Regions from separate parts of the Bacillus sp. FSL K6-0138 genome, predicted to be linked through region 2. Evidence: riboswitches for the same ligand, from Rfam matches in the RefSeq annotation. Region 2 holds a riboswitch; each other region holds the start of a gene.

Region 1 (4,240 bases), 2.1 Mb from region 2:
AAGTTCGTCACATCCTGTGACGACATCTGCATGACCTGCATCGTGCAGGCCTGTTTGAAAATGACTACGCACGTTTATGTGCGATTTATTTGAATTAACAGGTACGTTTTGTCTTGTTTAGTTTTCAAAGATCATTTTTACTTCGGTTAGAAGCAACTTTATCAATATAACATTCTAGCAAGGTGAATGTCAACAACTTTTTAAAAAAATATGAATCAGCTGTTTTATAAAGCCGTCTTTTTAAGGACGAATATTAATATATCATCTATTTTCATTTAACACAATAGTTTTTAAAAAAATAATAAAGTCATCAGCGTGAACACAATAACATCGGGTCATACGCTTTACAATTCATGCTGCCGGCTGAATCCCGCTCGCTGCCGTTGGCAAATGGTCCTTTTCTAATGTACCGCCGTTTTATATGACAGGCGCTCCGCTTTGCCGAGATCATTTCTTCTTTATTATATCCGGCCGCGTTTCTTATTATTATCGTCACGCATTTAAAAAGATCACCATCGTAAAGATTCAAGACAGTGATCCAGCCTTTCATTTAGTATTTTAACCGTTCTTTAATTTTGCGGTCGATTGTCTGACGATCAATTCCGGCTTGTATACCTTAGAGTGTTCCAGCTGATCCATATTCCTTCCTTCCACTTTCGCGATCATCCATTTTGCCGCTTCGATTCCCATCTGCATCTTCGGATGGGTTACCGACGTCAGCTTAACCTCCGACGCCTGGCTTAAATGCGAATCATCATAGCCGACAATCGATATGTCCTCAGGTATTTTCAGCCCGAATTCCCTGATCACGTCAAGCACTAAAAGAGCGATCTGATCATTATAGCAGAAAATGGCGGTCGGTGGCTCTTGTGAAGACAGACGCTTTCTCACTTCAGTGATCGTCTTTTCCTCTTTGTTCTCCGTCTCATAGGTAACAACCATTTCCGGATAAAATGACAGACCGTTTTCCCTGAAGGCGCGGATAAATCCTTTCATCCTGTTGACGCCTTGCATATCGTCCTGTTTAAAAAGGCCAAAGACCCTTTCATGGCCGAGCTTGATCAAATGGTCAGTCGCTATAAACCCGCCGTATTCATCATCCAAAATAAAGTGGGGCGGGTTCAGCTCCTGGTAAAACTGATTGATCATCAGGTACGGGATGTGGTGCTGCTCAAGCGTCAAGTAATAGTTTAAATTCGGATTAATGCTTCCTGTTTTCGTCGGCTCAACGATCAATCCGTCAATGTCTTTATCAAGCATGTTTACAAGGCACTGCTTTTCTTTTTCAATGTCATTATTCGTGCTCGCTACGATAAGCGTGTACCCTTCATTCGACAGCGTCGATTCGATCCCTCTTATAATGTGGGGAAAAATATAATCGGACAAATAGGTCGTGATCACGCCGATCATTTTATGTCTTTCCCTGCCTTTTTCCGAAGGCCTGAGGCGTTGTGAACAGTATGTTCCCGACCCCTGCTCCCTATACAGGAGACCTTCGTGAACCAAGTCGCCGATCGCCTGGCGGATCGTATGTCTGCTGACATCGAAAATTTTCATCAATTCATTTTCCGAATGAATTTTTTCCCCGGGCTTAACTTTCCCCTCATATATCCACGATTTAATTTGGTTTTTGACCATGCTGTATTTTGTATGTTCACTCATCAGATCAACCCCATCTTGTACGTACGAATAATTTCTATTATAAAGGAAAATCTTCAATTATTGCTACTTATTGGAGAAATCAAGCAAAAAAATTTGAAAAATACGGCTTGTCGTTCGTTTCTTTTTTTAGTATAGTAGAAAATAACTAAATAATCTTGATGACCACAAGGGGAGCCTCAGGCTGAGAGTGAACAAACCGTTCTGACCCTTTGAACCTGTTAGTTAACGCTGGCGTAGGGATGTGGCAAAGTAAAACTTATTGCATCCAAAGCAGTGCGTGGAAACTATCCTATTCCTTCCTCGCATTGCTTTTTTATTGGGAAAGAAGTCCAGTACCCCTTTGTTCATCAAAAGTGAGGGTTACAATGAATCAATCAAAACAACTTGTCCGGCTTATTGAAATCGCCGTCATGACAGGCATCGCAATCGTATTGGATATAGCTTCAGGAATGTTTTTGAAAATGCCGCAAGGCGGCTCCATCGCCATCATGATGATCCCGCTCTTTTTAATTTCTTTTCGATGGGGGCTGAAAGCCGGACTGATTACCGGTTTTTTAGCAGGATTGCTGCAGTTTGTCACCGGGGGGCTTTATGCGGTGCACCCCGTACAGTTTCTCCTTGATTATTTTATCGCACCAACAGCTGCAGGAATCGGCGGTTTATTTGCCGGTCCGATCCGAAAAGCTGCCGCGGCGAAAGCAAAGGGAAAGCTGGTATCATATGTTACGGTTGCCGTCTTTTTCGGAAGCGGACTGAAATTTCTCGCCCACGTCATTAGCGGCGCCGTCTTTTTTGGAAATTACGCACCCAAAGGGACGCCGGTCTGGATTTATACATTAACGTATAATGCAACATATATGCTCCCGTCGTTCATCATTTGCGCAATCGTGCTGTGCCTGTTGCTGCTGACGGCTCCGAGGCTTTTGGAACGGAGCATTGATAAGAGATGAAAAAAAGCGGACACCTTATAGGTTCCGCTTTTTTTGCGTTTTTATTAATTCTGCAACCAATACGTACCGCTCCGGGGCAGAGCCTATAAAGTCGAACGGGTAGCAGGTCGAAACGGTTAATGTCGCCCTGGGTTTTGGAACGATAACGGTCCTGTCATCAGCATCGACGATCCTCACCTTTTTCACTTTATATGTAAAAGTTCCATATTCAGCTTCAACAATTAACCGGTCTCCTTTGCCGACTTCACCAAGCCTTCTGAAAACCGTGTCGCGGTGGCCGGACAGGACCGAGTTGTCATCTTCGCCCGGCAGCACGGAACCTGCAAAATGCCCCACTCCCTTTTGAAGCTCGTCTTCGTCTGTTCCGTGGTAAATCGGAAGCCGCGCCTTCATTTTCGGGATCACAAGGTCGCCGATTTTTTCACCGGTTTCAAACGTTCGCACTGTCTCGGCTTTTTGTTTTTTTCCGGTTTGAACAGACGGCTTTTCAGCCGGCTTCTTCTCAGCCGGCTGCTGAGCGGAAAGTGTGCGTCCTTGAAAAAGCTTAAACGCATTGGTAGCTGCAACATACAGCCCGGCCGTTATCATGGCGATCGCCAAAAGCCAAATCACCCTTTTTTTACGGGATGCTCTAATGTCAATTCACCTCTTTGTCTACGCCGCTTTGCGAAGCCTTCTGATCAAGAAAAATCCGCTGAGGATTAGCACGAAACCGAGGATCGACCATTCCGCATAATGCCCGGCCGTTTTTGGAAGTTTTGCCCCCCTTACCGTCTTTTTCACATGCTGCTTCTTTGTATCATGTTGAACGGCTGTTTGGGTTTGCTTCACTTTTGCTCCTGTTTCATGAAATAAATCTGATCCAATCATGTCAGGCGTCAGCAAAACGTCCAAAATGAAATTTCCTTCAAGATCGTAAACTTGTACAAGCAAGCTTGCCCCTTTCAGTTCATCTGCGCTGACAGGCGTCGTCAGTGATACTTCCTTTTTCTTGCCGTCTTTGACTAAATAATATTTCGTTTTCACCTCAAGGGTTTGCTGAAGATCGTGTAAAATAGACAGCATTTGAGCGATATCTTTCGCTTTCAGCTCCGTTACCGTCTCAAAATCGGCAACCGCTTCAAGTCGCTCCCCAATCGCCATCAACTCATCTTCAAGATTCGGATTTTTTTCACGGACGCTCCTAAGATGCTTTATTAGCCTTTCCCATTCCTGATCGTCTACGCCAAGCTCCTGAAACGGATTTTCGATTGCCGCGTCGCCTTCGTCAGTTGTCACGTTCCAAAGCGCATCATCCAGCTCATACTCAAACATGAAGGCATCGAGGATGCTTTGCCCTTCTTCCATATAACCATTATCAACGAGAAGTTTGACCGCTTCTTTTTCATTTAAGCCGTAATCTTTTAAATATGAAGCAAGCCGTTTTTCATCGAGCCTTTCTCCAAGAAAATCTCTTAATTCCTCCGCCGATTCAAATCCTTTCAAACTTTCATCATATGTATCTTGCAAATAGGCTTCCAATTCTTTTTCTGTCATCCCTATTTCTCCAAGATACTCGTTCAGCTCGGACTGTTTCGGTGCGGCGAAAGCTTCTGCGGACGGCACCAGAAACAGCGCGCATATCAAAA
Region 2 (4,240 bases):
GATAGGATGCAAGCAGGTCATAGATCGTTCCTCCGTCATTCTTCCAGTCTATCTTTCGTCCGTTCAGCTGAATCATCATTTGTGAACAGCCTCCTTCCGGTCAACCTTAAACGCTTCCTCCCAGGCGGGCTCGACCGGCCGGCTAAGAATCATATCTGTGATCATCTCCCCCGTCGCCGGCGCGAGAAGAATGCCGTTTCTGAAATGGCCGGCCGCAAACAAGATGCTGTCGTTTTCAGGATGTCTGCCGATATACGGATTGCCGTCCTCTGTTTCCGGTCTTAATCCGGCCCAGCATCTGTCGATTTTCAACCCGCCGATTCTCGGAAGCATCGTTTTCGCCTTTTTCATGACCGCTTCGATGCCGTCCGTATCAGGCTGCTCATTCCAGTCTCCGGCTTTCATCGTCGCGCCGATGACAAGCTTTCCGCTGTGGCGCGGAACAATATAGCAATGATCGTGATACAGCGTTCTCGTTAAAGGAATGCTGTCATTCCACACGGACAGACACTCCCCTTTCACCGGATAAAATCGCTTGTTTAAACCGAGCTGTTGAAAGAAAACGCCGCTCCAGACACCGCTCGCGATCACGGCATGATCCGCTTCTGCGGCGCCTGAAGCCGTCTGAATCCGGACGCCGCCTCCTGCCGCCGCTTCTATTGAGAAAACAGGCGCATACTCAAAGATGTCTGCGCCGAACAGTTTTGCTCCTTTGGCAAAAGCTCTGCAAACAGAGATCGGTTCGACATGAACGTCATCCCGGATAAAATTCGCACCGAGTATCCCCTTTGCTGCATGCGGCTCTTTTTCATACACCTCTTGAGGCGTCAGCCATTCGGCAGAATCGAGCGCGGCCATTTCCATAAGGCGCGCCCGGTCGCTTTCGGTAAATGCGAGTTTTAAAATACCGCCGTCATGCCGCCTGATATCAATGCCGCTTACGCTTTTTAGTTCAGCGGTCAGCCGCTTATATGCAGTCTGGCTTGCCCTCGCAAATTCGAAAAATGTTCCCGGTTTATCGCATTCGGCATGAGCGCCGAGCATACCGGCGGCCGCACGGCTCGCTTTTTTCCCGACCTCGCCGCTTTCAAAAACCGCCGTTTGTTTTCCCGCTTTTGCAAGATGATAGGCAATCGAGACACCGATGATGCCTCCGCCGATCACGATCGTTTCATAGCGCTTTTTCATACAGATCTCCTTTCACCAGGCGCAGAAGCCGTTCGCAAGCTTCGGCAGACCTGTCTTCAGAAAAAATCCCCGACATCACCGCGATGCCGTCAGGCGCGGACAGCTTTACCTCAGGCAGCCGCTTTTCGGTAATCCCTCCGATGGCAATAACGGGAATATCGACAGCCTGTTTCACATTCCACAGGCTTTCCGTCCCCCTTCCTGTCAGCCCTTTTTTGCTGTCGGTTTCAAAAATGTGGCCGAACAGCACGTAATCCGCTCCTTCTTTTGCAGCCTGAACCGCTTCTTCAGCAGAGTGGACAGACTTTCCGATTTTCAAATGCGGAAAACGGTGTCTTACACATTTGACGGAAAAGCCGTGGGAAGGCAGCTGAACGCGATGTATATTGTGGAACAAGGCGACATCCACCCTGTCGTTGATGATGAGCTTCCGCTTGTCAACGCCAGCTGCCAGCAGGCGTTCGATTAATTCGGAAATCTCGCATACCGTTTTTGACCTCTCCCTGATATGGATAAAATCCGCTGTATCCTTGATGGATACGATTTTGGCGGCCAGCTCGTCAACGGAGTGCCGGTCATCGGTGATCGCGTGAAGCTTCAAGCTGTTCACCCCGCTCCTCGGACCAGCTTTCTTTCTTGTGCGCCATATTCCAAAATTGATATTCGTAGAAGCTGGAAATGACGAAGTTTTCTTTCATTTTCGCTCTGACTTCAGCGGTACTTTTTTCGGCCAGCCCGTCAAAACGGTCGACCTGTTCGGTCACGAGTTCTTTAAACCAGTCTCCTCCATATGTCGCAATCCATTCCTGATAAATGCCGTTCTCAGGCTTGCACGCTTTCAACGTTTCCCCGACCTCGTAGTAAAGCCAGTAACAAGGGAGCAAAGCGGCAAGAATTTCTGCAAAATTGCCGCTCATAACAGAGCGGTACATGTGGGACGTATAGGCATACGCGGTCGGTGACGGCTTGAACGCTCTTTTTTCTTCCTCGGTAATACCGAGCAGCTCGGAAAACTTCCTATGCAGAGCCAGCTCTGCTTCATACGTTCCCTTTGCATGATCCGCCATCCAGCTCGTCGTGTATAAATCTGCCGCATATGCCGCGGCAAAGGACTGAACCTTGGCAAAATGGCTCAAATAGTAGGAGTCTTGCAGCACATAATATGTAAAGCAGTCGATCGGCAAAGACCCGTCACCGATTCCTTTGATAAACGGGTGTACAAAACTGCCCTCCCACCATTCTGCAGCGCTCTTCCGGCACTCTTCCGAAAACTTCATCTAAGTAGCCCTCCTTTAATGTTAGAAAATGAAAAAAACCACTTTCCCCGCAGGAAAAGTGGTTTGGAATTTGCATAATACCATACATAGTCAAATACCTTGCCACTTCCCTACGCAGGTCTGAACCTGTTCAGGTTATGAGGGTCTAAAAGTCACACTTTTATCTCAGCCCTTATGAAGGACTCCCCTAGTGGAAAACATTTCATTCATTCAGTTATATTTTTATCTTAACACGAAATTAAAAATGGTCAAGCATCAGTCTTCCAGCGTTTTTTTCAACTCGGCGATATATTCGCGCGAGCCGGTGGCGATCAGCCTGTCGCCCAGTTGCAGCCTTGTATCGCCGTGAGGCACAAGGCTGTCGACACCTCTGAAAATCCTCACAAAGATCACGTCCCCCATAAACGGAAATTCCCTTAACAGCACGCCGTCATAGCGCTCGTTGCTCATGTTGATTTCGTATAATGATGCATCCTGATTCGTCAAAAGCTTCATGACGCCCGGAGCCTCGATCAGCGCGCGAAGCAGCGTTTTCGTCGACAGCAGGACGGAAATCGTATCGATGCCGTTTTCTTTCAATTTGGCTTCCGCTTGCGGCGAATCTGCGCTTGCGATAATCCTATCGACTTGTTTATCTTTTGCAAATAGGGCAATTCCGGTATTCCGCTCTTCATTCCCGGTCGCTACGACAAGAATATCTGTCTCAAAAACGCCGAATGATTCGAGTGTCCCGAATTCATAATCTGGCAGCACTTCCACGTCAAAAACCGGCTCTGACAGGTTTTCTTCTTTCTTTTCCTGATGGACATGCAGAACTCTGACGTGATATTCCTCAGAAGACAGCTCAAGAGTAACCGGCAGTGTCATTTGATTGGCGCCGATAAAGGTGATCGTTTTTTGCTCCGTTTCAATCTGTGCTTTCGGCATTAGCTTTTTGAAACCCGTCGGCGTAATAATGCACGTGATGACAGCGACAAGAATGAGCACACCGGACATTTTCGCGTCGATGACACCGATCCGTTCGCCGATGGTTGTGGCGGCAATGACGAGCGACAATGTCGACGTCAATAAAAGCCCTGAAGCCAGCACCGTTTTCACACCATACCACTTTTTCAACATCAGCGCAGGAACGATCTTGCTGATTAAAAGCGCCACAAACAGCAGCGGGATCATCATTAAAATTTTCGGGTCTTCAAGCAAGGACCATATGTCAAGCTTGACTCCCGTCATCACAAAAAAGATCGGAATCAAAAATCCATAGCCGAAAGAATCAAGCTGCTGGACCAGTTCTTTATTCGGAGAAAGCAGTGACACGAGAACCCCGGCTAAAAATGCGCCGAGTATGTTTTCCGCGCCGAGCGATTCCGAAAGCGCGACAAGCACGATGATCAGGGTAAAAATCGCCCTTGTGCCGATTTGAATCGTTCCTTTTGACATCACTTCAATATAAGAGCGGTTTTTAAACACCCTTCCGAAGAGATAAAGGACGACGCCTGCGGCAAACAAGATGATCAACAGCCACATATTGCTGCTTTCGTCTCCATAAATCGAGGCGAAGACAGCGAGCAAAATCATCGTCACAAGGTCGGCGATCACCGCCACAAGCAAAATAATCTGTCCGATGTTCGTCTTCATCAGGCGCTCTTCTTTCAGCGTCGGAACGACCACACCGAGTGAAATCGTCGAAATGATCAGCGTCATTAAAAAGGCGTTGTCGATGAACCCGGCCAGGACAAAGCTGTAAGAAAGCCCGAGCGACAAAATGAAAATCGCGA
Region 3 (4,240 bases), 1.2 Mb from region 2:
CCCCTGACAAAGTCTCAATCGGCGTTTTCTTATCAACATTCAGCCCGACCTGATCCATGAGAGAAGAGATCATCCGCTCCATATCTTCGGGGGGAACACGGCGATTTTCCAGACTAAAGGCGATTTCTTCATCAACCCGAAGCATGCAGAATTGCGAATCCGGGTCCTGAAACATGACACCGGCGCTTTTTCTGCGGTCTACCTCGCCTTTGACTTCGGCTTCAATATGTTCGGGTATAATTCCGGAAAGCACCGAAATCAATGTCGATTTTCCGCTTCCGCTCGGCCCGAGTATCAGCACCTTCTCTCCTTTTTGAATCGATAGACTCAAGCTGTCCAATACCGTTTCCGAACGGTTGTAAAAGCGAACGGATAGATTATTGCATCCTAGATACGAATTCATTTGATTCATCCTTTTTCCGCTGTTCCTTCATGATCTCATATTGGTCGAGCACACCTGTTTTCGCGAGCGCCCCGACCACCGCTTTGGCGAGCCAGCCGCCGAGAATGATTCCGCTGATGACCTGAATGATAAATGTCAGAACCAGCGTTTCTGTCGTATAGTAGCCAAAGCCGTTTGCGATCAGGCTGTAGGTCATGCTGCCGACGGCCGCAAGCGCTCCGGACAGCATAAGGGTAAACAAGTTATAGCGCTGATAACGAAACATCGCAAAAGCGATTTCCGCTCCAGCCCCCTGGAAAACGCCGATGAGCAGTGAAGATAACCCAAAATGGCTTCCCGTCAGCAGTTCAACCGCCGCAGCTGCCGTCTCGGCAATCAGCGCCGCCCCCGGTTTGCGGATGATATAGGCAACGATCGGACTCGCAATCACCCATATGCCGAACATAAAGTTTGCACCGACTGGACCGACGATAGCCGAAACCGGAATCCACAAGGTGGACCACCCTAAATAAATTACACCGCAGGCGACTGACAATATCACGGTCATGACGACTTCTTTCATCCTCCAATTCATCGTCCCGCCGCCTCCATATTCACAGGCCAATCTTCAAGGGTATAGGCCATCTCCCAAAACTGATATTCAAGCTGGCAGCTTAACAAAAAGAGCTCTTTCATTTTCTCTTTTTCTTCCTCGCGTGCATCCTTTGCCCATTCATCCAAACGAGCGCAAAATGCCGTTGTAATCGAATCGGTTCGGTCTCCGTAAAATTGAATCCAGTCATAAAACGGATGCGACGGATCCGGCTGCACCTCATTCAGCAATCTTTTGCCGATCTCCCAATATGTCCACGGACACGGCAGCATAACGGCCAATATGTCTCCGATCGTGCCTTCGTGCGCGGCCGTCAGCATATGGCTGATATAATGATGAGCCGACGGTGCGAGAGGATAGCCGTGCAGGTCTTCATATTGTACGCCTGCAACCCGGCAAAGATTGTTGTGGGGATGCACCTCGCTGTCCAGCACAAAGGAAATCTGCCGGTTGAACATGGTCATGTCTTCCCGTTTTTTGCATTTTGAAATAGCGATTCCGTAGATTTGTACAAAGGAATTCAAATACGCGACATCCTGTTTGACATAATGGATGAGCTGTTCCTTTTTTAGGTCGCCCGACGCCAGCCCCTTTACAAAAGGATGCTGAAAAATGGCTTCAAAGATGGGATTTGCCTCGCGGCGAAGTTGCGCTGAAAAACTCATGAAGAAAGCCTCCTTACATTCATTTATAAAGGAAGGCACAAGGGGAAAACGGCTTCTTTATGCAAAAAAGCCGCCCCAAAATGGAGCGGCTTAAGATGATGAACTCATAAAGACACCGGCTCCACTTCCCTACGCTAGTGCGAACTAGATCAGGTTCGAAGGGTCCAAGATCACCTCTTGTCTCAGCCAGCTTTATGGCTCCCCCAGTGGACTTCCTATTTCATTAACTTTTACTCTACACATCTATAAACTACATGTCAATGCTTTAATTCAAGTATTGAATCGCCGGGATTTTTTCGACTCCGCTTGCATAGTAGTAGTTTAATACACTGAAGAAATCGATAGACTTACCCGTTTTTAAATCGACGATGAGAATATGATCGCCGTATTCAAAATCGTTGTCATCGATCCTTCTCGGCGTCACCTTTCCAAGCGTATCGACAAACGAACCTTCATAGCCGACGCCGGATTGAAAGGCGGACTGGTGGTGCATAAACAATGTCCCTTTATCGAGATAGACCATGATGGCTTCTTCAGAGCTGGCATAGCTTGCTTTGTATGATACAGGTGCGGAAACCGATTTGACCTTTGCATCTGCAATCTCGTGAGTCCGCTGGGTGTAGCCGCCGCCATACGGAAAATAAAAGACTCTCTTCCAGTCAAGGTGGCTGTTTCCGCCGTTTTTGTTATATACAAAGGTGCCGTTGGCATAAACTGAACCGTCTTCATATTCCGCGACAAATTGCTGCAGGGAAGATGAGACAGATACTGCCGATGTAAAATGGGCCGGGTTCCTGGCGTTCATTTGAATCGTATAGGAATCTCCGACATCTCCCGCCGAAAAAACCCTGAGCGCATAGTCGCCTTTTGGAAGCTCATTGAGTGCGATCAAATTGCCGGCTGACGCGGAGATATTCGTCGGAATGGCTTGTCCTTTTTCCCAGTCAACCACGTAAAGCTGCACGGTGTAGTCGGCATTGTTTGATAGGATTCTCGCGATGAATGTTCTGTCTGAAGGCGTGCTGAAAAACCACAGATCGTCCTTGTTGGTTTCCGTCAGTGAGGCCTGGTGCTGAAAGGATTGTTCTGAAGAAGAATAGTTTGATTTGACGGAAGCTTTGGGTTTTGTTACGTTCAAAGACTGCCCGTCTTCATTGAGTCTGTAGGAATCTTTTATATTGGCCCGATCGATCGCAATGTTTTCCCGTTTGACTTCAAGCTTTTGCTGGTAGTCTGCAATCTCTTTTTCCTTCTTCGGCGGTTCTGCTCCTTCGGCCATCGCCGGGACCGACGAGATCATGAGCAAAACGGCGAGCATGAATGAAAATCGTTTAACCCTCTTTCCCAACTCACTTCACTCCTTTTCTTCATCACTACTTCATCATAATGTATATTTACAGCATTTGGTATAGATTGATATTTTTTAAGAAATAAACAAATTTTCTGAAACTTATACTGGGCGCAATCCGTCTTATATATTGAAAGGCAAATTTCAATTGGAGGGGATAGATATGATGATGTTTATCTTGATTTTGACAATGACCGTGTATTTGTTCTACTCATTCAGCAAAGACAACCGGCCGGCCAAAAGAAGTAACAAAGCTCATCAGAATGTGATTGTGCTTCGGGAACATCCTTTGATTGCCCCTTCCAATGATGCCAATTGCTAAAATATTTTTATACAAACGAGCAAGCCGCCTGTCAAGCAAGGCGGCTTTTTCACAGCGATTTACGGCTGAAACTGCTCCGCTTCCGTCGAGCCTTTTAGCGCCGTCGTCGAAGAAGTCCCTCCTGTAACGACTTGTGCGACTTCATCAAAATAGCTCGTTCCGACTTCACGCTGGTGCCTTGTCGCCGTATAGCCGTGGGCTTCGCTGGCGAACTCGGCCTGCTGCAGCTCAGAGTAAGCGGCCATCCCGCGTGTTTTATATTGACGGGCCAGTTCAAACATGCCGTGATTTAAAGCGTGGAACCCAGCGAGTGTGACGAATTGAAATTTATACCCCATTTCACTGAGATCTTTTTGAAAATCACCAATCGTTTGATCATCGAGTTTGGCTTTCCAGTTAAAAGAAGGCGAGCAATTGTACGCAAGCAGTTTTCCCGGGAATTGTTCATGAATCGCCTCTGCAAACCGGCGCGCCTCATCAAGATTAGGTTCTGATGTTTCACACCAGACCAAGTCGGCGTAAGGCGCATATGCAAGCCCTCTGGCAATCGCCTGATCAAGGCCCGCTTTCGTTTTGAAAAATCCTTCTGATGTGCGTTCTCCCGTCAAAAACGGGGCATCATACTGGTCGATGTCGCTTGTGATGAGATCGGCCGCATTCGCATCCGTCCGGGCGATGAGAACCGTCGGGACGCCCATGACATCTGCGGCGAGGCGGGCCGCGATCAAATTACGAACCGCCGTCTGCGTCGGCAGCAGCACTTTTCCGCCCAAATGTCCGCATTTTTTCTCTGATGAAAGCTGGTCTTCAAAATGAACGCCAGCGGCACCTGCCTCAATCATGCTTTTCATCAATTCGAAGACATTCAGCTGCCCGCCGAATCCCGCTTCAGCATCCGCTACGATCGGTG

The links. Region 2 has a riboswitch for thiamine pyrophosphate ahead of tenA (thiaminase II). Riboswitches for the same ligand answer to the same signal wherever they lie in the genome.
Region 1: another riboswitch for thiamine pyrophosphate. It lies ahead of thiT (energy-coupled thiamine transporter ThiT); the one in region 2 lies ahead of tenA (thiaminase II).
Region 3: another riboswitch for thiamine pyrophosphate. It lies ahead of tenA (thiaminase II); the one in region 2 lies ahead of tenA (thiaminase II).

Annotation. Positions count from the first base shown of each region.
Region 1 is NZ_CP150286.1:1,155,604-1,159,843, reverse strand. It holds gene MHB78_RS06350 (GntR family transcriptional regulator) at 559-1,662, opposite strand; TPP riboswitch at 1,820-1,919, shown strand; gene thiT (energy-coupled thiamine transporter ThiT) at 2,028-2,612, shown strand; gene MHB78_RS06340 (class D sortase) at 2,628-3,200, opposite strand; gene MHB78_RS06335 (processed acidic surface protein) at 3,267-4,240, opposite strand, start outside.
Region 2 is NZ_CP150286.1:3,251,387-3,255,626, forward strand. It holds gene thiS (sulfur carrier protein ThiS) at 1-79, opposite strand, end outside; gene thiO (glycine oxidase ThiO) at 76-1,188, opposite strand; gene tenI (thiazole tautomerase TenI) at 1,172-1,789, opposite strand; gene tenA (thiaminase II) at 1,764-2,465, opposite strand; TPP riboswitch at 2,556-2,664, opposite strand; gene MHB78_RS17300 (monovalent cation:proton antiporter family protein) at 2,721-4,240, opposite strand, start outside.
Region 3 is NZ_CP150286.1:4,484,129-4,488,368, forward strand. It holds gene MHB78_RS23430 (ABC transporter ATP-binding protein) at 1-403, opposite strand, end outside; gene MHB78_RS23435 (ECF transporter S component) at 378-977, opposite strand; gene tenA (thiaminase II) at 974-1,660, opposite strand; TPP riboswitch at 1,770-1,875, opposite strand; gene MHB78_RS23445 (hypothetical protein) at 1,926-3,008, opposite strand; gene MHB78_RS23450 (hypothetical protein) at 3,172-3,330, shown strand; gene aceA (isocitrate lyase) at 3,390-4,240, opposite strand, start outside.